One region of the Bacillus sp. 3255 genome, then DNA from elsewhere that is predicted to be linked to it. Evidence: riboswitches for the same ligand, from Rfam matches in the RefSeq annotation. Region 1 holds a riboswitch; each other region holds the start of a gene.
What was found. Region 1 has a riboswitch for cyclic di-GMP ahead of J2X61_RS09610 (putative motility protein). Riboswitches for the same ligand answer to the same signal wherever they lie in the genome.
Positions count from the first base shown of each region.

Region 2: another riboswitch for cyclic di-GMP. It lies ahead of J2X61_RS32050 (putative bifunctional diguanylate cyclase/phosphodiesterase); the one in region 1 lies ahead of J2X61_RS09610 (putative motility protein).
Region 3: another riboswitch for cyclic di-GMP. It lies ahead of J2X61_RS03580 (hypothetical protein); the one in region 1 lies ahead of J2X61_RS09610 (putative motility protein).

Region 1 is NZ_JAVDUS010000005.1:190,110-197,990, forward strand. Features, by position in the region: gene carA (glutamine-hydrolyzing carbamoyl-phosphate synthase small subunit) at 1-55, shown strand, start outside; gene carB (carbamoyl-phosphate synthase large subunit) at 42-3,251, shown strand; gene pyrF (orotidine-5'-phosphate decarboxylase) at 3,307-3,996, shown strand; gene pyrE (orotate phosphoribosyltransferase) at 4,039-4,683, shown strand; cyclic di-GMP riboswitch class I at 4,775-4,861, shown strand; gene J2X61_RS09610 (putative motility protein) at 4,884-5,087, shown strand; gene J2X61_RS09615 (LysR family transcriptional regulator) at 6,064-6,942, opposite strand; gene dapA (4-hydroxy-tetrahydrodipicolinate synthase) at 7,066-7,881, shown strand, end outside.
Region 2 is NZ_JAVDUS010000027.1:38,074-45,954, forward strand. Features, by position in the region: gene J2X61_RS32035 (S-layer homology domain-containing protein) at 1-1,627, shown strand, start outside; gene J2X61_RS32040 (hypothetical protein) at 1,714-1,878, opposite strand; gene ilvA (threonine ammonia-lyase IlvA) at 2,064-3,320, shown strand; cyclic di-GMP riboswitch class I at 3,383-3,470, shown strand; gene J2X61_RS32050 (putative bifunctional diguanylate cyclase/phosphodiesterase) at 3,554-5,077, shown strand; gene J2X61_RS32055 (BMP family lipoprotein) at 5,351-6,418, shown strand; gene J2X61_RS32060 (ABC transporter ATP-binding protein) at 6,542-7,881, shown strand, end outside.
Region 3 is NZ_JAVDUS010000002.1:220,372-228,252, reverse strand. Features, by position in the region: gene J2X61_RS03595 (MFS transporter) at 1-149, shown strand, start outside; gene J2X61_RS03590 (ABC transporter ATP-binding protein) at 163-951, shown strand; partial or broken gene J2X61_RS36565 (IS91 family transposase) at 977-1,258, shown strand; gene J2X61_RS03585 (MDR family MFS transporter) at 1,736-2,962, shown strand; cyclic di-GMP riboswitch class I at 3,065-3,157, shown strand; gene J2X61_RS03580 (hypothetical protein) at 3,265-3,564, shown strand; gene J2X61_RS03575 (exopolyphosphatase) at 3,700-4,614, shown strand; gene gloA2 (SMU1112c/YaeR family gloxylase I-like metalloprotein) at 4,687-5,094, shown strand; gene J2X61_RS03565 (CBO0543 family protein) at 5,171-5,746, opposite strand; gene J2X61_RS03560 (DUF2252 domain-containing protein) at 5,944-7,281, shown strand; gene J2X61_RS03555 (NUDIX domain-containing protein) at 7,305-7,805, shown strand.

The sequences.
Region 1 (7,881 bases):
AGCGTCCACGGCAACGACATCTGTGAAGGAGGAACTGCTTTATGCCAAAAAATAATACACTCAAAAAGATCCTCGTTATCGGTTCCGGTCCGATCGTCATCGGGCAAGCCGCCGAATTCGACTACGCGGGAACACAAGCTTGCCAAGCATTGAAAGAAGAAGGCATGGAAGTCATCCTGATCAACTCCAACCCGGCGACGATCATGACGGACACGAACATGGCCGACAAAGTATATATCGAACCGATCACTCTTGAATTCGTAACACAAATCATTCGCCAAGAACGTCCTGACGGCTTGCTGCCGACACTAGGCGGTCAAACGGGTCTGAACATGGCTGTTGAGCTAGCGCGTGCAGGCGTGCTTGAAGCGGAGAACGTGAAGCTGCTGGGAACGCAGCTTACCGCGATCGAGAAAGCGGAAGACCGCGACCTGTTCAGAGATTTGATGAGAGAATTAGAACAGCCTGTGCCGGATAGCGTTATCGTCACGACGGTTGCTCAAGCGGTTGAATTCGCTAACGAAATCGGCTTCCCGATTATCGTTCGCCCGGCTTACACGCTCGGCGGTACTGGCGGCGGTATTTGTAACACTATGGAAGAGCTGACGGAAATCGTCGCTTCCGGACTTCGCTACAGCCCGATCGGACAATGTCTCGTTGAGCGCAGCATCGCCGGCATGAAAGAAGTCGAGTATGAGGTTATGCGTGACGCGAACGACAACTGTATCGTCGTGTGTAATATGGAGAACTTTGACCCGGTTGGCGTACATACGGGCGACAGTATCGTTGTAGCGCCGAGCCAAACGTTGTCGGACCGCGAGTATCAAATGCTGCGTTCCGCCTCCTTGAAAATCATTCGCGCCTTGAACATCGAAGGCGGTTGTAACGTACAATATGCGCTTGATCCGCACAGCTTCCAATACTATGTCATCGAGGTTAACCCGCGTGTAAGCCGCTCCTCGGCGCTTGCCTCCAAAGCGACGGGCTATCCGATTGCCAAAATGGCGGCTAAAATTGCCATCGGCTACACATTGGACGAAATCATGAATCCGGTAACCGGTCAAACGTATGCATGCTTCGAGCCTGCGCTTGATTATATCGTTTCGAAAATTCCGCGCTGGCCGTTCGATAAGTTTACAGCGGCTAACCGCAAGCTCGGCACACAAATGAAAGCGACTGGAGAAGTCATGGCGATCGGCCGTACGTTCGAAGAGTCCATTCATAAAGCGGTTCGTTCGTTGGAGATCGGCGTTCACCGTCTCTTCCTGAAAGAAACGGATCAGCTGGATAAAGAGACATTGGAACTGCGTCTGCAAAAGCCGGACGACGAGCGCCTGTTCTTGCTGGCTGAAGCGTACCGCAGAGGTTATACGGTAGAGCAGCTCCAGAGCTTGACGAAGATCGACTGGTGGTTCCTGAATAAGCTAGACGGCCTCATCAAGTTCGAGAAAGAGATTGCGGCTGGCGAACTGACTGCAGAACTGATCTTCGAGATTAAACGCAAAGGCTTTACAGACCGCGCCGTTGCCGAAATCCGCACACTTGCCGGATGCTCCAGCTTCATTAATGAAGCGGATGTCAGAGCGTTCCGTTTGAAACATAACATTAAGCCGGTTTACAAAATGGTTGATACTTGCGCAGCCGAATTCGAAGCCTCGACGCCGTACTACTACTCCACGTATGAGCAAGAAGATGAAGTAACGGAAACGACCAAAGAGAAAGTCGTCGTGCTCGGGTCCGGCCCGATCCGGATCGGACAAGGGATTGAATTCGACTACTCCACGGTGCACGCGGTATGGGCGATTCAGGCGGCAGGTTACGAAGCCGTTATTATCAACAACAACCCTGAAACTGTATCTACGGACTTCAACACATCCGACCGCTTGTATTTCGAGCCGCTCTTCTTCGAAGATGTGATGAACGTGATCGAACGCGAGAATCCGATTGGGGTTATCGTTCAGTTCGGCGGACAAACGGCGATTAACCTGGCAGCTCCGCTGGCCAAAGCCGGTGTTCGCATTCTGGGATCCGATCTGGAGAGCATCGATACGGCCGAGGATCGCAAGAAATTCGAAGCGCTGCTCAGCAAGCTGTCCATCGCTCAACCACCGGGCGGAACGGTAACATCGGTGAACGATGCTGTCGGAACAGCGGCCAAATTCGGCTATCCGGTTATCGTTCGTCCATCGTACGTCCTTGGCGGACGCGCAATGGAAATCGTCTACTCCGACCAAGAACTGCTTAGCTACATGGAGTATGCGGTCAAAATCAACCCGGAGCATCCGGTCCTCATTGACCGTTACATGCTGGGCAAAGAGGTAGAGGTTGACGCGATCTGTGACAAAGAAACCGTGCTGATTCCGGGCATCATGGAGCACGTTGAGCGTGCAGGGGTTCACTCCGGCGACTCCATCGCCGTCTACCCGCCGCAATCGATCTCCGATGCGATCAAAGCGCAAATCGTTGAAATCACAACGAAAATCGGTCTTGAACTGAACGTTGTGGGCTTGGTCAACATTCAGTTCGTTATTCATAACGATCAAGTGTACGTGATCGAGGTTAACCCGCGTTCTTCCCGTACAGTGCCGTTCTTGAGCAAAGTTACGAACATTCCGATGGCGAATGTGGCGACTCGCGTCATTATGGGGCAAAAGCTTGCCGACATGGGCTACCAAAGCGGTCTATGGCCGGAAGACAGCTATGTGTCGGTGAAAGTGCCGGTATTCTCCTTCGCGAAGCTGCGCCGCGTCGATACGACGCTTGGACCGGAAATGAAGTCGACGGGCGAGGTTATGGGCCGCGATACGAATTTCGCCAAGGCGCTCTACAAAGGTTTGATCGGTGCAGGCATGAAAATTCCTGCTGCAGGTTCCGTCGTCGTGACTGTGGCTGACAAAGATAAAGAAGAAGCGATTGAGATTCTCAAAGGCTTCTACCGTCTTGGATACAAAATTATCGCAACGGGCGGTACGGCGACAGCGATTCAAGAAGCTGGCCTGCCGGTAACCACGGTGCACAAGCTGAGCGAAGGTTCGCCGAACATTCTGGATCTGATCCGCAGCGGAGAAGCCCAGTTCGTCGTGAACACATTGACTAAAGGCAAAACGCCTGAACGCGACGGCTTCCGTATTCGCCGTGAAGCGGTGGAAAACGGTGTGGTATGTATGACATCGCTTGATACGGTAAGAGCGCTTGTGAATATGCTCGAAGCGATCAACTTCTCCTCCCGTGCAATGCCAGTACATGTCTAAGGAAGAGGTGACGGACTTGACAGTATTAACGCGTACGGATGTCGCCGGCCGTATCATGGTCGCGCTGGACTATGCGAATGCGGCAAGCGCCGAAGGGCTGCTCAAGCAGCTCGAGGGCATTCCTTGCTACGTGAAGGTGGGCATGCAGCTGTTCTATGCTGCAGGTCCCGGCTTCGTCTCCTCCCTGAAAGAGCGCGGCTATAAGGTGTTCCTGGACGTGAAGATGCATGACATCCCGAACACGGTCAAGGGCGGGGCGGAGAGCGTCACGCGCCTCGGTGTGGATCTGTTCAATGTCCATGCCGCCGGTGGCCAGGACATGATGGCTGCCGCCTTGGAAGGTGTGGACAAGGGGCTTGCCTCGGGCGCCGAACGCCCGATCGTTATCGGCGTGACACAGCTGACCAGCACGTCGCAGCAGGTGCTGAACGAAGAGATCGGCCTGACCGGAACGGTCGAGCAGGCCGTCCTTCGCTATGCCCGCCTGGCGCAAGCCGCGGGGCTGCAAGGCGTCGTCGCGTCACCGCTTGAGGTGACGGCGATCAAGGCGGCGTGCGGCGGCGCATTCGTCACCGTGACGCCGGGCATCCGTCCTGCGGGAGCGGATGTAGGCGACCAGTCGCGCATCATGACGCCTCCCGAGGCGTTCGCGCAGGGCACGGACTACGTCGTGATCGGGAGACCGATCACAGGCGCGGCAGATCCTAGAGCGGCGTTGGAATCGATTATCGATTCCGTCTTGTAGCGTCTTGTAGCACCTATCAAAGGAAGGAACGGTGGAAGTCTCATGAGTCAACAGCTTGAAACGATTGCGAAGCATGTGGCAGCTTCACTTTTAGATATCGGTGCGGTTGCGTTAAGACCGCAGCAGCCTTTTACTTGGACATCGGGCTTGAAATCTCCGATCTACTGCGATAACCGTCTGACGATGTCGCACCCTGCGATCCGCGAGGCGATTGCCGACGGTTTCGTCAGCCTGATTCAAGAGAAATTCCCGGATGCTGAAGTCGTTGCCGGCACGGCAACGGCAGGCATTCCTCATGCGGCTTGGGTGGCTCAGAAGCTGGGTCTGCCGATGATCTACATTCGCGACAAAGCGAAAGGCCACGGTAAAGAAAATCTGATCGAAGGCTCTGTGAAGCCGGGTCAGAAGGTTATCGTGATCGAAGATCTGATCTCGACAGGCGGCAGCTCTTTGAAAGCAGCCCTTGCTGTCAAAGAAGCCGGCGCCGCTGCGCTTGGCGTACTTGCGATTTTCTCTTATCAGCTGGATAAAGCAACGGATGCGTTTCAAGCGGCGGACATGCCGCTGCACACCCTCTCGAACTACTCCACATTGCTGGAAGTGGCGCTGGAGAAGGGGGCTATTCAGGAAGCGGATATGGCCTTGCTTCGTTCCTGGAGAGCGAATCCGGCCGAGTACGGCGTATAGGACTGAGCAGTCGATTCGTTGGTGTAGTCGAAGATTGACGAATCGTGCGGTATGAGCCTATACTGGTATTGTGCCAGGTGCAAACCTAACATCTGCGAACCGGCAAATGGCGCGAAAGCGGCAGACGCAAAGCTACAGGGGCTAACCGGCTTCGGCCGTATGCCAGCCAGCTACCGAACGATGAGGGGAGGAGCACGCGAATGAATATCAGCAGCAGCGTCTTCAACGCGATTAGCGGCGGAGATGCCTTGAAGCAAGCTGTTGGCATCCAACTGCTTAGCAAAATGAACGATATGCAGACTGCAGCAGTCAGTACGATGGTACAGGATTTTACCAAGTCCCAGCAGCTGGTTACCGCTTCAGCGGCGCCGCATTTGGGTGGCAACATCGACATCCGCATATAGATGGTTGAAAAGAAAGAAGCCCTACCTTTACGAGAAGGAGGGCTTCTTTTATTTGTGCAGCAGCGTCTTGGCGCAGCTGCGCAAGCAAGCTGTGCACCGGTTGGTTCATAGCGGTGCTTATGCCGGCTGCCGGCTAGCTCCGGCAAATACCCTCCGGGGTGGTTAAACATGCCGCCTCGCCGCTGCACGGTTAACCATGACGATGCAACAAACGGCCTACGGACCGCTGGCGATCCTCCGGCGGGCCGATGGCTACTCGTCTACGATATGACGAAAACCCTACGCCGGCAAACAACGAAATAATAACGAAATAACAACGAAGCAACCACGAGTCAATAACTACCCGCCGATGACCCGCCATCTCAGACGAGCTTAACTGGAAATTATCCCGTTAATTTCATCTTTTGAAAGCGGAATGCTGGAATAAAGGGATTTACTCCCTTTAAAATCTATGCTTGTCCATCAGGCCAGCGTTTTTGATGATAATTAACAGGAGAAATTCCAGTTACACTTCCACTTATAGGAGAAAGTATCGCCTAGCCGGCACTGCATCACTCAGGTCGGTTGCCAACGGTGTTGTAGCCATTCGAATGAGGAAATGGCGAGATGGAGGATGCATATCGTGTTCCGAGTGTGATTGTAAGCAGCTCCGGCTAATACCGACTAGTTTCAATAGCGTTCCGTCTAGCATCAAGTAGCACAAGTAGCTCCAATTAGTAGCATCTGGTTAGCACAATTATCACCATTTAGTATCAATTAGCGCCAAGTAGCATCATATACCACCAACCACCACCAACCAGCACCAACCCTCTCCGTGATACTGCCAATTCATCCCGCTAATGTTAGCTTCGGAAAGGGGAACACACGTATAAAGGGGAACTATTTTTCAGCGGAAGCCTAACGCTTTTCTTGCCTCCCGCTGCTAGGCTCACCTCAGCGCGGCGCTCTATTCACGCTGTCCTTGAGCCGCTGAATCTCAGACACGCCCTGCCGTCAGTAAGCCGATAAATGCCTGTAACGGCTGGGACATCCATTTCTTGGGATGGAGCAGCAGCTGAATGTCTAGTGACAATTGCTCATGCGTAAAAGAGAGCGAAGCCAGCTTGCCCAGCTCCAGCTCGGTTTGCACGGCAATTCTCGGCAGCAGCGCGAGACCTAGACCGTTCATCACGCAATGCTTGATCGTTTCCAGGTTGCCGAGCTCGAAACCGATGTGCAGCGGCACGCCGTGCTCTTTGAGCAGCTTCTCGAACATCCCCCGGTAAATACAGCTTTCTTCCGTAACGATAAATTCCGTTTGCTGAAGGTCACTTAAGCGGACTTGGTCCAGTTGGGTGAAAGGATGCTGCGTGGGTGCAACGAGGACCAGCGGTTCCTCGCGGATTTTCGTACAGGTCAGCAGGGGATCGGCGGGATAGCGGTCAAGGAGCAGCCCGATATCGTAATCGCCTTCTTTGACTTTCGAGATGAGAGACGACTCCGTATCTGGGTAGAGCTGGATGTTGAGGTGGGGATACTTTTGTTTCAAAGCTTGCAGAAAAGGGGGCAGGAAGTATGCTGCGAGCGAATTGATCGTCCCGATTGTCAATGTTCCGGCCGCTTGGCTTGTCAGCATTTCATGAGATTGATCGTACAAATCAAGCATTTGGGAAGCAAGCCTCAGCAGCGTTTCACCCGGTGCCGTCAGCCGCAGCTGGCGCCCATACCGCTCGAAGAGCGGAACGCCATACTCTCGCTCCAGCTTCTGGATCTGCATCGTTACGCTGGATTGTGCATAGCCCAGTTCTTCGCCGGCTTTGGTGAAGCTCTTTCTTCGGGCGACCTCTCGAAACGTTCGGAAATAGGTTAGATCCACCGGAGCCCCTCCGTTCATTATCAAAATTTTTGATGAGACTTATCATTTATTATAGCTAACTGTGATGTGATGTTCCATGCTAAAGTATGTTTACATCATATTTTTAACGGGGAGTGGGCGCATATGCTAAAAGAGCAAGATTTGCAAGGGATATATGTTCCGATTATTACACCATTTGATGAGGATGAAGAGGTGGATGCCGCTTCCTTTTATAATCATGCCTATCAATTGTTTCAAGATGAAGTTAATGGAATTGTGGTGAATGGCACGACTGGGGAATCGCCGACAATATCCAATGAAGAATTAGGAATCCTGTTCGCTTCTGCCCAGGCAGCCAGAGAAGCTGCACATGTGCAGGTGCCGCTCGTCGTAGGTACGGGGACGAATGAGACGCGCGGGACGGTGCGGAAGACCGAAGCGGCCGGCAAGCTGGGAGCAGATGCTGCTTTGGTGGTTGTGCCGTATTACAACAAGCCGAGCCAGCAGGGGGTCATCGAGCATTTTCGCCAGGTTGCTAGTGTGGGGGTGCCGGTTATTCTGTATGAGGTCCCGCATCGGACTGGAATAACCTTGGAGCTGGATACGGTTCGAGCGATCTTGGAGCTTGACGGCGTCATTGGGATGAAAGACAGCACGCCTAACACACATTTGGTAACCGAGCTTACCCGACTGGGATCCAAACCTGTACTTTGCGGGGAAGACTCGCTGCTGTATCCTGCGCTGCAATCCGGAGCCAAAGGCGCGATGAGCGCATCCGCCAACGTTGAGACGGAGCGGTTTGTCTCCTTGTACCGTCATTTTGTATCCGGTGAGTATGAGGAGAGCCGCCAACTATTTGAACAATTGCGACCGCTCGTTCGGCTGCTTTTCCAAGAGCCCAATCCGGCTCCGCTGAAATGGCTGCTCGAACAACAAGGCGTCATCGAATCCGCGGCGCTT
Region 2 (7,881 bases), on a different contig from region 1:
CAAGGCGGCAATGTCGCTGCTGTATCAGATTCCATATGGGGCCAAGGGGAAGAAGCTGCCCATTCTGTCGTATATAATGGGCGGATTCTCGCTGAACGCGGAAACAGGCGAGCCGTGGAATCCGGGTCCCCAGCTGGCGGTAGGGAAGCCCCTCACCGACAAACCGCTCGCTGAGCTGCCTGCAGCCACGCTCAATCTAACGAAGGAAGAAGCGGCGAAGAAGGTAGCGGCAGCATTCAACCTCCCGGCAGACTACAAGCTGCAGGAAGCTAGCTATAATGAATCGACGAATCCGGAAACCGGACAGACCGACTCGTACTGGAATTTGAACTGGACGGTCACCTCCGAGAAGGACCCTTCCGGCAAGCTCGGTTCGAGAGGCGCATGGGCGGGAGTGAACAGTACAACCGGAGCAATTACGAGCTTCAACAGCTACATGCCATATGGACCGGAGGGGGATAAGGAAATTGTTGGGAAGATTTCCCTGGATGATGCGGTAGCGAAGAGCGTGGAGTTCGTCAAAAAGCAGATTCCGGCTTACACCGATCAACTGGTGCTGAGCGTTCAAGCGGAGAAAGATATTCCCGCTGAGCAGCTGAAGCATATGCGGAATTGGAACATCAGCTTCAACCGGGTCATCGATGGCGTGATCGCCGGCCAAGAAACTGTATCGGTCAGCATTGACCGCGTGACCGGTGAGATGGTCAGCTATCAGTTCGGTTTGAGCAACATGCCGTATCCGAAGCAGAAACCAGAGGTGTTGGCGCTGGATAAAGCCAAGGATCTGTGGCTCTCCCAATTTGACATCAAACTTAATTATGTTCTGGAGGATGGCGGCTACAATGGCCCGATCCCGTTGGAGAAATACAATGTGATGGTGGCAGCCGGAGAGATGCCTCCGACCGCTGCTGCAGCGAACAAGGACGAGAAGCTGCAGGCTAAGCTGGTCTACACGCTCAACCCCAAATTCAACCGCGAGCCCTTCCTGTTGGATGCGCAAACCGGCGTATGGCGGAACAGCCAAACCGGCGAAACGGTGTCCTTGGATAAAGTGACGGTAAGCGATATTGATAATCACTGGGCTAAGAACGAGCTGCAGCTAATGCTCGATTATCAAGCTTTGGATGTGCAGGATGGCAAAGTGAACCCGGATCAACTGATTAAGCGTGGCGAGCTGGTCAAAATGCTGGTCATTGCCATGAACGGCGGCAACGGCGGCATCTATTACGGAGCTGAACGCAAGGCGTCCTTCGCCGATGTGAGCAACGCTTCGCCGTATTTCGCTTATGTGGAGAATGCCGTGGACCGTGGCTTGCTCGAGGCGGGTACGGAGTTCAACCCGGAAGCGACGCTCGACCGTGAAGAGATGGCGCAGCTGATCGTGAAGGCGCTCGGTTACAAGAGCCTGTCGCAATACGACGGCGTGTTCAATTCGCAGTTCGCTGACGCCGCAGAGCTTAAGGATGTGGGCGTGGCGGCCATCGTGCTAGGGCTGAACATTATGACGCTTACGGACGGGAAGTTCGCACCGCAGCAAGAAGTCTCCAAAGCGCAGGCAGCCAGCGCCTTCTATCGCTTCCTTCAGAAGCGTGCCGAGCTGCAAGAGCCTCCTCGCTACTACTACTAGGATAACGATTCGCTGCAAGTGAAGAGGGCTGCCGGAAGTAGTCGTAACTACTTAAGGCAGCCCCTTTCTATTGCCGTATAACGATCTTAGAACAAAGGAAATACATATTGAACGAGGAAGTACAGAATGCCGAAGGTGATGACGATGTAAGCCGCATACTTGATGAAAGTCGATGCTACTAAGCTGGAATCCGATTTCTTCTCCACATGGCGTTCTTCGATTTCATAGTTGCGTGATGGCTGAGTCGACATAGCGATCACTCCTTTGCAGGTTCTTGTTTCTTTAATACCCTCAGGGATGGGATCTGAAACAGAGACTTTTATGAAGCTTGCGGAACCTTTCCAATAATATTCTCGTACAGCCGCTCTGAGATATGCTACAATAATCTTTAAATTTTTCATTCGCATATTTTGGAGAGAAAGGAAGTAAGAGAAGAATGGTTGTTTCCGGAAAAGTAGGTTTGGAAGAAATTATTAGGGCCAATCATGTGCTCAGCAAGGTGATCGAACCGTCGCCTTTACAACGCAATGAGCTGCTCTCTAACTTGTATGAATGCAACGTTTATTTGAAACGTGAAGATATGCAGGTCGTCCGGTCGTTCAAAATTCGCGGCGCGTACAATGTCATTCAAAGCTTGACGCCTGAGGAACGCGAGGCGGGTGTCGTGTGCGCCAGCGCGGGCAACCACGCGCAGGGAGTGGCGTACTCCTGCAAGCAGCTCGGCATCGAAGGCAAAATTTTCATGCCGACAACGACGCCCCGACAGAAGATTTCGCAGGTGAAGCTGTTCGGCGGGGCTTTCGTCGAGGTGATTCTGACGGGGGACTCCTTCGACGATTCCTCGGCGCAGGCCAAGGCCTATTGTGAGAAAGAGAACAAGGTGTTCATTCATCCGTTCGATGATATTCGCACGATTGCGGGGCAAGGAACGGTCGGTCTCGAAATTATGAACCAAATGTCGGATACGCCGGACTTTATCTTTGCAACAATCGGCGGAGGCGGGCTTGTGGCAGGCGTTGCAACTTATGTGGACAGCGTTTCGCCGTACACGAAGATTATCGGCGTTGAGCCGGAGGGCGCTGCCAGCATGCAGGAGGCACTGAAGCAAGGCAAGGTTGTGACCTTGAATTCCATCGAGAAATTCGTGGACGGCGCGGCCGTGAAACAAGTCGGTGAACTGACGTTCGAGATCTGCAAGGAGAAGCTGGATGACATCGTGATTATTCCGTCCGGTAAGGAGTGCACGACAATCCTTGAGCTGTACAATAACAATGCGATCGTGATCGAGCCGGCGGGTGCGCTGCCCGTTGCGGCGCTTGATGCATACCGGGAGCAAATTCGCGGCAAGAACGTCGTCTGCATCATTAGCGGCGGTAATAACGATATTGACCGGATGCAGCAAATCAAAGAGCGTTCGCTTATCTATGAAGGCCTAAAGCATTACTTTATCCTCAACTTCCCGCAGCGTGCAGGCGCCTTGCGCGAATTTCTGGAGGAGGTACTGGGACCTACGGACGATATTACCCGGTTCGAGTATACGAAGAAGAACAACCGTGACGATGCGCCCGCTCTGGTCGGCATTGAGCTGAAAAACAAAGATGACTACGAGGGGCTCATTGAGCGCTTGTCCCGCAAGGACTATGGATACATCGAAATCAATAAGGACCCGAAACTATTTAATTTACTAATTTAAGTAAAAATAGCCAAAATGAAAGCCTCTGTGATATAGTTATATAGTCCCGTTTTTTACCTGAATATGGTTAAAGGCAAACTTGCCGAAAGGTAAGGACGCAAAGCTCCAGGTCTTAGGTTGCCTTGCAACGATGACGGCTGAGCTGCCGAGAGGATGCAGTTTACCGATACAGGTGCGCCTACGGCTATTCCAAGTGGAATAGCCTTTTTTGATGATTGAATGGAGGTTCCCCGATGAGAAGCTTACTCTTGAAGTGGATTGAACGGATACAGGTGCAGGAACAGCGCTATGTGGGCATTCTGGCCTTCTTTGTACTGACCGTCAATCTGCTTGCAGCCGCTTCTTTCAGATTTACGCCGCTGCTGTTACTGTGGTTGCTGGTTCAAGCCTTGGTCTGCCTCTTGGTTGCCATATGGATCCGCCAACTGCGGCTGACGCAGAGGCAAGAGGAAGAGAAGAGCAAACAGCTTGCGTATTTGGCCTATCATGATACGTTGACGGGTTTGCCTAACCGCCGGTTGTTCGATGACCGGTTGAAGCGGGCCTTGCTGCATGCGCAGCGCAATGAAGAGCTGGCTGCGGTCGTCTTCCTGGATATGGACCGGTTCAAAGAAGTGAACGATTCCTTAGGTCACGCCTATGGGGACCGTCTGATTCGTCAGGCAGCCGATAGATTGCTAGGCTGTCTGCGCGGTTCGGATACGGTCTACCGGCAGGGCGGGGACGAATTTATTATATTGCTTGAAGCTTTCGCCAAGCCGGAGGATGTCAGAGTGGTGGCCTCGCGTATCCAGGCGGTATTGGATGAGCCGTTCATACTGGACGGGAAGCCGGTTATCATCACGGCTAGCATGGGCATTGCCCTGTACCCGCTGGACGGCACCCAGCCCGAGCAGCTTCTGCAATATGCGGACGATGCCATGTATACAGCCAAAAGTCTTGGTAACAACCGCTTCCAATTCTACGCCTCCGAAATCGATGTCATGGTAAAAAGTAAAGCTCACATGGAAAGTGAGCTGCGCACTGCGTTGGAGCGCCAGCAGTTCGAACTGTTGTATCAGCCGCAGTATGAGATCGCGAGCCGCCGGCTCATCGGGATGGAAGTCATCTTGCATTGGGACCAAGCAGGCAAGCGGCTCTCCTCGCCGGTGGACTGGAGGAAGGCGGCCGAAGAGCTGGGCCTTATGGTCCCGATCGGCACATGGGCGATTCGGACGGCGTGCAGGCAGCTGCAAGCGTGGCAGGATGCTGGGCATAAGCCCTTGAGAATGACGATGCCGATCACGGCTTCGCAGTTCAAAGATGCAGGCTTCACGATGGAAGTCGCACAGCTGCTGCAAGAAACGGGCATTGATCCTGGGCTGGTCGAGCTGGATCTGACGGAGAGCATCACATCTTCCAACGTGCAGGAAGCCAGCGAGAAGCTGATTCTGCTGAAGAGGCTGGGCGTGCGCATCGCCATGGATGACTTGAGCACGGGGCTGTTAACGCGAAGCGGTATGGAAGGCTTGCCATTCGACAGTGTGAAGCTGGACAGCACGTTGATCAGGGATTTGGTCGAAGACGACGAGAACAAGCAGCTGGCTGTCGCCATCACGCGCATGGCTGAGCGCTTGGGACTGAAGCTGATTGCGAAAGGTGTCGAAACCGAGGAGCAGCTCGAATATTTGAAGTTTTTGCGGTGTTCGGAAGTGCAAGGACAGTTGTTCAATCCCCCTTTATCCCCGCGCGATTTCCTACGTTTAATGGCCGATTAGATTTTATAATGGGTCATCTAGATTTTATTAACCGATGGTTGTATAATCAGTAATTGGGGCTTTGAACCTATATTGTGGGGCTTTACAAAAAGATCATGTCAACTTGTTTTACATAACGAATTATGTTTAATTACGCGTGGATTTCTTTTCTCCCATCATCCAAAATGATACACTCAATCTATCGTAAGCATTACATAATTGAACTTGATCTGGCCATACTATAATTTGGGATTCAAGGTACAATTTTAAATTTATCTTTTGGGGGTAACATTGATGAAAAAAGTACTCACAACGGCGCTTATGGCAGTAACGGTTTCCGCGCTTGCTTTGGCGGGTTGCGGCAAAAAAGAAGAAACGCAACCGGCGGCCTCTGCGACTCCGGCAGCTAGCAGTGCGGCATCCGCAGCACCGAGCAACAACAGCGGTAAAGATTTCAAAATCGGCATGGTTACTGACATCGGCGGCGTAAACGATAAATCTTTTAACCAAAGCGCATGGGAAGGCCTGAAAGGGCTTGAGAAACAAACAGGCGCAAAAGTGAAAAACCTGGAAAGTAAAAGCGACGCGGATTATGTGCCGAACTTGAACCAATTCGTGAAGGATAACTACAACTTGACTTGGGGAATCGGCTTCTTGATGGGCGATGCGCTTAAAACGGTTGCAACGCAAAATCCGAACGCGAAGTTGGCGATCATCGATAACGTTGTGGAAGCTCCTAACGTGGAATCCGTTACGTTCTCCGAGCAAGAAGGTTCCTACCTCGTAGGGGTTGTAGCCGGTCTTACGACAAAATCCAACAAAATCGGTTTCGTCGGCGGTATCGACATTCCGGTTATCAAACGCTTCGAAGCTGGTTTCGTTGCCGGCGTGAAGGCCGTTAACCCTAGTGCCACGATCAAAATCAACTACACAGGCGCATTCGACAAGCCTGACCTTGGGAAAGCGGCGGCAGCTACGATCTACAACGACGGCGCGGATATCATTTTCCATGCTGCAGGCTCCACAGGTAACGGCGTATTTAACGAAGCCAAAGACCGTGTGAAATCCGGTAAAAAAGTATGGGTTATCGGTGTAGATAAAGACCAGTCCCTTGAATTCGGCGACGAAGTGACATTGACGTCCATGTTGAAGCGTGTCGACAATGCGGTTGCACGTGTGTCCAAGGACCTGATCGACAACAAATTCCAAGGCGGCAAAGTCGTGACATTGGGTCTGAAAGATGACGGCGTAGGTCTTCCGGAAACTTCCAAGAAAAACGTATCCGCCGAAATCTTGAAAAAAGTTGACGAGTACAAAGCAAAAATCATCAGCGGCGAAATTAAAGTTCCTGAGAAACCATAATAGGTGCATACAAGGCATAGCGGTTACGAACGATAGGTTTGCTTATGTTCAAACAAGGCTAGTTATACTAACTAGCCTTGTTCTTAGTTTAAGGTAATAAAAAATTGATCCTAGGGTGATCTGATGAGTGAAGTAGTCCCTGTTGTTGAACTTAACGGCATAACCAAGCGGTTCCCGGGCATTGTGGCGAATGACGCCATCTCGCTGAAGCTGATGAAGGGTGAGATTCACGCTCTGCTTGGTGAGAACGGCGCGGGTAAATCCACGCTGATGAATATTTTGTTCGGGCTGTATCAGCCGGACGAAGGTCACATTAAAGTGCAAGGCAAGGAAGTTGCGATTGACAGCCCGAATCGGGCGATTGAGCTGGGCATCGGGATGGTGCATCAGCATTTCAAATTAGTTCAGCCGTTTACCGTAACGGAGAATATCATTTTGGGCATGGAGCCCAAAAAAGGGCTGAATGTCGATTACAAGACTGCGCAAGAGAAAGTGCGCAAGCTCTCTGAGCAGTATGGGCTTCGCGTGGATCCGAAAGCCAAGATCGAAGACATTTCCGTCGGCATGCAGCAGCGCGTTGAAATCTTGAAAACGCTGTATCGCGGCGCCGATATTCTCATTTTTGACGAACCGACAGCAGTACTGACGCCGCAAGAAATTAGCGAATTGATGGTGATTATGCGCAATCTCGTGAAAGAGGGCAAATCCATCATTCTCATTACACATAAGCTGAAAGAAATTATGGAAATTGCAGATACGGTGACGATTATCAGACGGGGCAAAGTGATTGATTCCATCGCTAGCGCCACCGCGAATCCGCAAATTCTGGCCGAGAAAATGGTCGGCCGGGATGTCTCTTTCAAGGTGGATAAGAAAGAGGTCAAGGTTGGAGAGCCCGTTCTTCAGGTCAAGAACTTGGTTGTGCGGAATCAGCAGGGACTGGCTGCGCTCAAGGAGCTTAACTTCGAAGTGCGGGCAGGGGAAGTGCTGGGCATCGCCGGCGTGGACGGCAATGGACAGAGCGAGCTGATCGAAGCGTTGACGGGGTTGCGCCCGGTTGATCGTGGACAAGTGCTGCTCGCCGGAAGCGACATTACGAATATGACGCCGAGACAAATCTCGGAGGCAGGTTTGTCGCATATTCCCGAGGATCGGCATAAGCATGGGCTTGTCCTTGATTTCTCCATGAGCGAGAATATGGTATTGGAGACGTACTTCCACCCTGCTTACAATAAGGGAGGATTCCTCAGTTACGAGGCGATTGACCGCCATGCGGAAACGCTGATCAAGCAGTTCGACGTGCGGACGCCGAGCATTTACAATAAAGCCCGTTCTTTATCGGGGGGCAACCAACAGAAAGCAATTATTGCCAGGGAAATACACAAGAATCCAAATCTGCTCATCGCGGCGCAGCCTACGCGCGGACTGGATGTCGGTGCGATCGAATTCGTGCATCGCCAATT
Region 3 (7,881 bases), on a different contig from region 1:
GTAACCTGGCTGATGCGACGAGCATCTCCTACGTCATCAAGCTCTGCGCCTTCCTGCCGCTGATCGGATTGCTGGCGGCGCTGCTGCCGTCGGATAAGAAGCTGAACGTACAGCAGCCTGAGGCGGCACCTGCCGCTGTCAACGCATAAAGGAGAGTACCCAATGACATCGATAATAGAAATGAGCAATGTTTGGTGGCAGCGTGACGATAAAACGATCCTGCAAGGAATCGACTGGCACGTAAACAAAGGCGAGCATTGGGCTGTACTGGGTCTTAACGGATCGGGAAAAACGACTATTCTGAACATGATCAACGGCTATATGTGGCCTACCCAAGGGCAAATTTCCGTTCTTGGCCATCCTTTCGGGAGCGTGGATCTGAGAGATTTGCGCAAAAGGATCGGCTGGGTATCCTCCTCCCTGCAGGAAAAGCTGTATGCTTCCGACCGGACACAGCATGTCGTCATTAGCGGCAAGCACGCGTCCATCGGTCTGTACGAGAAGCCGAGCGAGGCGGATGTCGAGCAGGCGAGACATTGGATGCAGCGACTTTCCTGTCTCCATCTCTATGACAGGACGTATCAGTCCTGCTCGCAAGGGGAGAAGCAGAAGCTGCTTATTGCCAGGGCGCTCATGGCTTCGCCGAAGCTGCTGATCCTGGATGAAGCGACGAACGGGCTCGATTTCCTGTCCCGGGAAGCCTTGTTGGCCAGCATCGATGAATTGGCTCAAGGGCCGGATGCGCCGACACTGCTGTTCGTCACGCACCATATCGAAGAGATTTTGCCTGTGTTCAGCCGGTCGCTGTTAATTCGGCGCGGCGAGGTGTTCGCCAGAGGGTTGTCGCGCGATGTGTTGACGAGCGCAGGCTTATCCGCCTTTTTCGAGACGGAAGTCGAGGTTAACTGGAGGGGCGAGCGCCCATGGCTATCTATTCCTTCTAGCGATTGAGCTTGAACAACGCAATAGGATCAGTATGTCAAGCCGCCTGTGTAGAGGCACCTATAACGGCATTATTCGACCTAACGCAGTGAAAGAAGTACAGAAATTTCGTGGCTGCGGAGATCCCCGAAACGGAAGAATGGAGCCGATTACTAACAAAGGATGTATTCCAGGTGAATCATCGACATGCGGTATTTACAATCGATGAAGGGCTGTGGAATCTTTTTTGCTGGATAGAAAAATGTTGAAAGAGTTCATGGACGAGGCCGTACGGATGATTAAAGAACATTTTGAGAAGAAGCATAAGATCGGACCGTCAGGGCGATATTCCCTGACGGTTTTTCTTAAACTGCGGCGGGGCGGGGCTCTCTCGTTGAGGGAGCCGAGCTTTTCTTGGTCAGCCGCAGGTCGTAACTGGAATTTCTCCCGTTATTCGCGAGGAATTTAGCCCAGTTGTACGAATAAAGGGAATTCCTCCCGTTCATTCATCCCCATTTCGCGTAAAGGCTGCGAGTACGGGCTGAATAACGGGAGGAATTCCTGTTATTCAGCATTCGAGGATTCGCCAGGCTGCATGTAACAGGAGAAATTCCCACTATGGGCGGGACTCTCGGTAGAGGCTTGGCTCTCTTAGAGGAGCCGAGCTTTCTTGTATAGATTCTTCATACTTGAATCAGGGTTTTCCTGACGGACAATCTTAGACAAAAAAGAACACGGAACGCCGTTTTTCGTGTATAATGGGTTTTTGATGTCTTGACCGTAGGTAAATTAATAGCTAGAGGAGTCCATCCTGATGAATCGATTGCGCGGTTTTCTTGGTTCGTATCATCCGATTGTACATACGTTAATACTTGGAACGGTCATGGCCAGAGCGGCATCTTCCATGAGCTTGCCTTTTCTGGCGATTTATTTGGCCAAGCATACATCGATGAGTGCGGTTATGATCGGTATCGTCATCGGCATGGGTTCGTTAGCTGGGACCGTAGGGGGCTTCATCGGGGGCAATTTATCCGACCGGTTCGGCAGACGCATCATTATGTTAGCGGCACTTTTCGGATGGGCGGTCGTATTCGTCGGGTTCAGTCTCGTGAAACTGCCGATTCTGTTCATGCTGCTTAATATGTTGAACGGCTTATGCCGCTCGTTCTATGAGCCGGTGTCGCAGGCGTTGATGGCGGACTTGACGGAGCCGGCCAAAAGGCTGCGCGTGTTCTCAATGAGATATATGGCAATCAATGTGGGCGTTGCCGTAGGGCCGCTATTGGGGGCATTTTTTGCAACGATGGATGGGGCGCTGCCTTTTCTGCTCACTGGCATTGTCTACTTCATCTATGCGGTCACGCTCTATGTTCTGCTTATCGTATTCGGGATTAAACAAATTGAAGGCGAGAAGAAGCAGCCGGTGACATTCGTCTCTGCCTTGCGGGTCGTACACAAGGATATTACGTTTCGCTTCTATATCCTCGGCGGCATTATCGGCGCCATCGGTTATTCGCAGGTGATGGTCACACTTTCTCAGTATTTGGAGCAAAACTTCGCCGAAGGCGTCAATATGTTTGCAATCCTCATGAGTGTGAATGCGATTGTTGTCATTGCGCTGCAAATTCCGCTCACGCGGATTTCGGACAAGTATACGCCCCTTGCGACGATCGTTGCCGGTAATCTGATGTTCGCTCTCGGGGATATCGGGTTCGCCTTCTCGCATAACCTGGGTTGGATGATTGGATCTATGGCGATTTTTACACTTGGGGAAATATTGAATTATCCGGCGGCTAACATGCTGATCGATAAACTAGCTCCCGAGCATATGCGCGGCACTTATTTTGGGGCTCAAACCCTAACGAATATCGGTCATTTCATGGGTCCTTGGGTGGGCGGTTTCCTGCTTGTCGCTTATGGCGGCAGTACCTTGTATCTGGTTATGGCGGTTGTGATCATGGCTGGATCGTTGTTTTACTGGAAAGGTGCCACAAATCTACAAATGCACCTAAAAAATACGTCGAAAAAAGAAATTTTATGAATAAAATTGCAAAATTAGTTCTTTTGAACTATACGTTTTCGAAACAACTTCCCTTATCCTTGAGAGTGTAGTTCATTTTCATGTCAAAAGACTTCACATTACATCTCGAAATGGCAAAGCTGGCGAAAGTCAGTGACGCAAAGCTAAAGGGGCTTCCTTGTTCCGAAACGGACTCGTTGCCAGCCAGTTGCCGAACGATTGGGTACTCAACTTAGACCCCCCTGCGATCGGTTCACCAAGGTGGGGTTTTTCGCTGTGATAACGAATCGTACAACAAATCTTACAAAGGAGGATCAAGCAGCATGCAGTTCGAATTGCAGGAAGAGCAGAAAGTAACATCGCTTTGCGGCAACCATGTTGCCCGTTTGGTACCATCCTCAGATGGGCCCAAGCTATTAATTAATCGTGAAGAATATTCTCTGAAAGAAGCTTGCTGGGATGTTGAAATGTTTCATGGAAGAAGCAGCAGCATCTTGATTTTCTATTGGAAAGGCGAAGTTAAGCTGTCGGTGAAAATGCCGGCGATGCCGCAAATCGAAGCCTTCATGACAAGACTTTATCAAATATTAACGTTCAAATTGAGAACGGCACAGCCTCTTTAGGGCGGGCCGTTCTTTTTTTTGCGTCTGTATCGTATATCCGACAAAATCATTGTCACCCATCGGCAGGTGCTGATATAATGGGATTCTATAAGGTTGAATAGTGCTTAAGCACTATCCATTAGGGGGATTCATGGGATGAGATTAATCACACGTTCTGATTTTGACGGCTTAGTCTGTGCGATGCTTTTCAAAAAAATGAAAATGGTCGATGAAATGAAATTCGTTCATCCCAAAGATATGCAGGACGGTCTCATCGAAGTAACGGAGAATGATATTTTGGCGAATGTGCCGTACGTTCCGGGCTGCGGATTATGGTTCGATCATCACTCCAGCGAGCTGGAGCGGATGGGCGAGAAGGTGGCGTTCAAAGGGGAAACCCGCATTGCACCGAGTGCGGCGCGCGTTGTCTATGATTATTACGGCGGCAAGGAAACATTCGGCGATATTGATGACATTATGCAGGGCGTGGACAAAGCGGACGCTGCGCAGTTCAGCAAAGACGATATTTTGAACCCATCAGGTTGGGATCTGCTCTCCTTTATTATGGATGCCCGGACAGGGCTTGGCCGGTACCGCGACTACCGGATCAGCAACTATCAGTTGATGGAAGATCTGGTGGATCACTGTGCTGTCATGACTGTCGATCAAATCATGGAGCTTCCGGATGTGAAAGAGCGTGTAACCAGGTACTATGAGCTGGATGCGTTGTACCGGGACATGCTGCATACCTATACGCGGACAGAGGGGAATGTAGTCATTACCGACCTTCGCGGCGTCGAGACGATATACCCGGGTAACCGTTTCATGGTGTATGCGTTATATCCGGAGCAAAATGTTTCCATCTGGATCGTGGACGGGCGTAACAAACAAAATTGTGTATTCGCCTGCGGCCACAGCATCGTGAACCGTTCGTCGAACACGAACATCGGAACGTTAATGCTCCAGTACGGCGGCGGAGGCCACCATGCGGCAGGCACTTGCCAGGTTGACTATGCGCAAGCTGAGGACATTCTGCAGAAAATCGTTGAAACGATGAGAGCAGACGGTTAAAATAAGTAAAACGAACCGCAGGAGGGGGAGTCCCGGAATGCGGTTTTTTGCCGAAGTCGGGAGGACGAACGAATGAACATTGCACGTATTCATCATGTAGCCATTATTAGCTCGGATTACGAGCGTTCCAAGCATTTCTATGTCGACCTGCTGGGCATGACGGTGATTGCCGAGACGTACCGGGCGGAGCGGGATTCGTATAAGCTGGATTTGCGGATAGGCGAGTCGGAGCAGCAGATTGAATTGTTTTCGTTCCCGAATCCGCCGTTAAGGGTGAACCGGCCTGAGGCGCGGGGATTGCGGCATTTGGCGTTCGTGGTAGCGAATATGGACGATAGCGTGAGAGACTTGGAGAGCAAAGGAATATCGGTCGAGCCCGTGCGCATCGATCCGGTAACCGGCGACCGGTATACGTTCTTTGCGGATCCGGACGGGCTTCCTCTGGAGCTGGTGGAATATACAGACGGGCACGCAACATAGGTCCAAGATCATAATAAGGGCTATCTGCGCCAGATCATGATGATCTGGCGCAGATAGCCCTGTTTTGTATAGGTGCCTATGCATGGTGCGAGTTTTTCTGGAAAGAAACGAACAGGTCGGTAATCAGTTTGGCGAGTATGGTCACCAGGAAATAAAGCAGGAACAGGTAGAAATAATTCATCCTGCCGTACAGATGAAACAAGTCGAACACGGATAGGAGCGGTTTGAAGACGAACGAGAAGAGAGCGCACATGATCGCGCTGTATAGGTAATAATTTTTTTTGTGATTCAGGGTCCACTGATATACCAGCATAAGTACAATCGGATTAAAGGATGCGTCCAGCGTAATGCTTGTCGGCAGGTATGGCACAATTTTGTATGGAAAGGCCCATATATAATTTCTTTCGCCAAACATATGAATATAGGTCGCCATCATGTGGATACTGAACCCATAAAAGCCTATTTGCAATGCTTTCTTACGGTCGAGAGCGAACCATAGAACGACCAGCGGCAGGAGGAGTAGAGCTAGGTTGAACCAGAATTGCCACGTCTGGGCGTTCGAAAACTGATGCCAATAATCGACCCATGAAGTTGAGATGGATTTCTCTTTTGTAAGTAACTCCTCGAATACATGCTGTTGCTCTGGCGTCATTGGAGATCTCCCTGCATGTTTTTGTTATTAATATGTGCATTTTGCAGGATTTTACACAGATCCATGTGAAAAAATTGGAATGGTGCTGCCTTTGCCTGCGGCCGCAGGCATGGACGACAGCCGCGTTGACATGTTGTCGGCGCGCAGGCTACGATGAATAAATAACCAATTTTATTAGAAGTAAGGTGGTGTTGCGCATGAAGGCGGAGCTGCTAACCGAACGCGTCCGAATTACGCACAAGCGGCTGCGCAAAGAGCTGCTTAGCCGTGTGCTCGACGAGTTCGACGGGCAGATCATGGGGCTGTCCGAAGCGAAGCGACTGCAAAAATACGCGAAGATGGCGGGGAGTCCGTTTTCATTCTACCGGGGGAGCGCCTATTTGTTTTATTTTGACGTCAGCCGGGAATGGTTCCCTTATCACAGCTCGCCAGAGAGGCCGACATGGGTTCAGGGGGATTTGCATTTCGAGAATTTCGGGGCGTTCCGCAGCGAAGAAGGCCGGATCGTCTATGATGTGAACGACTTTGATGAAGGCTATCTGGGCTCTTACTTGTATGACCTGCTTCGGATGTCGGTCAGCATTGCGTTGGTATGCCGAACCAAGCAGATCGAAGAAGAAGGACAAGCCCATGCGATCACCACGTACTTGGAAGCCTATGTGAATCAGATTCGCAGGTTTGCGAAACGGAAGGATGATCCGCGTACGCTTGTCTTCGATAAGGACAGGACGGCAGGACTCCTCCGCAAGCTGTTGAAAAAGACGGAGAAGCGGGTAGCTTCTCAGTTCCTGGAGGGCGTTACTACGCTTACGCGCACGGCAAGAAGGTTTGCGAAATCGGATGAGATCGTTCCGCCTACGGCAGAAGAGCGCAGGAAGCTGGAGGAAAGCTGGCCGCATTATGTGGCATCGCTTGCGGAAAGCACGAAACGTCCTGACGGGTACTACGCAATCAAGGACGTTGCGGTTAAGCACGGTTCGGGTACGGCATCTATCGGTTTGGACCGCTATTATGTGCTCATTGAAGGGGAAGGCGGCGAGCATGCGCTTGACGATAGAATCCTCGAGGTGAAGGAAGTTCGAGCACCGGTACCGGCATATTTCATGCCGTATTCAGAGTCGTTCTGGACACATTTCAGCCATCAAGGCAAACGGGTTATGACTACGCAGCAAGCGATGCATCATGAGGCAGACCCTTTTCTAGGTTATTTGACGATCGGCGGCCGCGATTTCTACGTGCGGGAACGCTCTCCATACAAGAAGCGGCTGAAGGCGGACAAGATAACGCGACTGGAGGAGCTAATGCCGGTGTTGGAGTGTATGGGGAAGATCACGGCGAAGCTTCATGCGCGGGCGGATGCGGATGTGGAGCACGGGCTGATCGCCTATCATAGCGAGGATGAAATTCATCGCGCGATCGGAACGGATACGGATGCGTTTTGCGACCATATCGCTGGCTGGGCCCATTCTTATGCGCATCAGGTGGAGGAAGACTATGACTTGTTCAAGGCATGGCTTGGCGAGCGGATGGATTAGGTTGAGTACATGAGGTGGTATGCATGAGCGGTGGTTGGCAGGATTCCTATTTGGGCAAACTTCGTAGAGTCATCGGCACGCAGAAGGTGATCGTGAACGCCGTACGAGCAATTATTCTTGACGATAAAGGGCATGCTCTGTTCATTAAGCGAACTGGCGATAGAAAGTGGGGCATGCCTGCAGGCAGCATGGAGCTGGATGAATCCGTATTCGAAGCGATGCAGCGTGAAGTTAAAGAAGAGACAGGACTTGACGTGCGAAGGGCGACTTTAATTGCCATTTATTCTTCACCCCAGACACAAACCTATACAGACCGCTGGGGGAATGAGCATCAAGTCATCGAATATCTGTTTCGAGTGGATGAGTGGTTGGGGACAATTGAACGGGAGACCGAGGAGAGCGTAGACGCTGCGTTCTTTCCGGTCGATTGTTTGCCTGAGGCTTCAAATGAACTATTTGCAAGACATCACACAAGGGTGTTTCAAGACTTGATGGCATATGATGGGACATTGAGATTGGAATAGTTCGGAGTTCCAACGGAGAGACTGTTTGACAGTAAACTTATAGGTGTTATAATAAATGCGAAACCAAAAGGTTTCG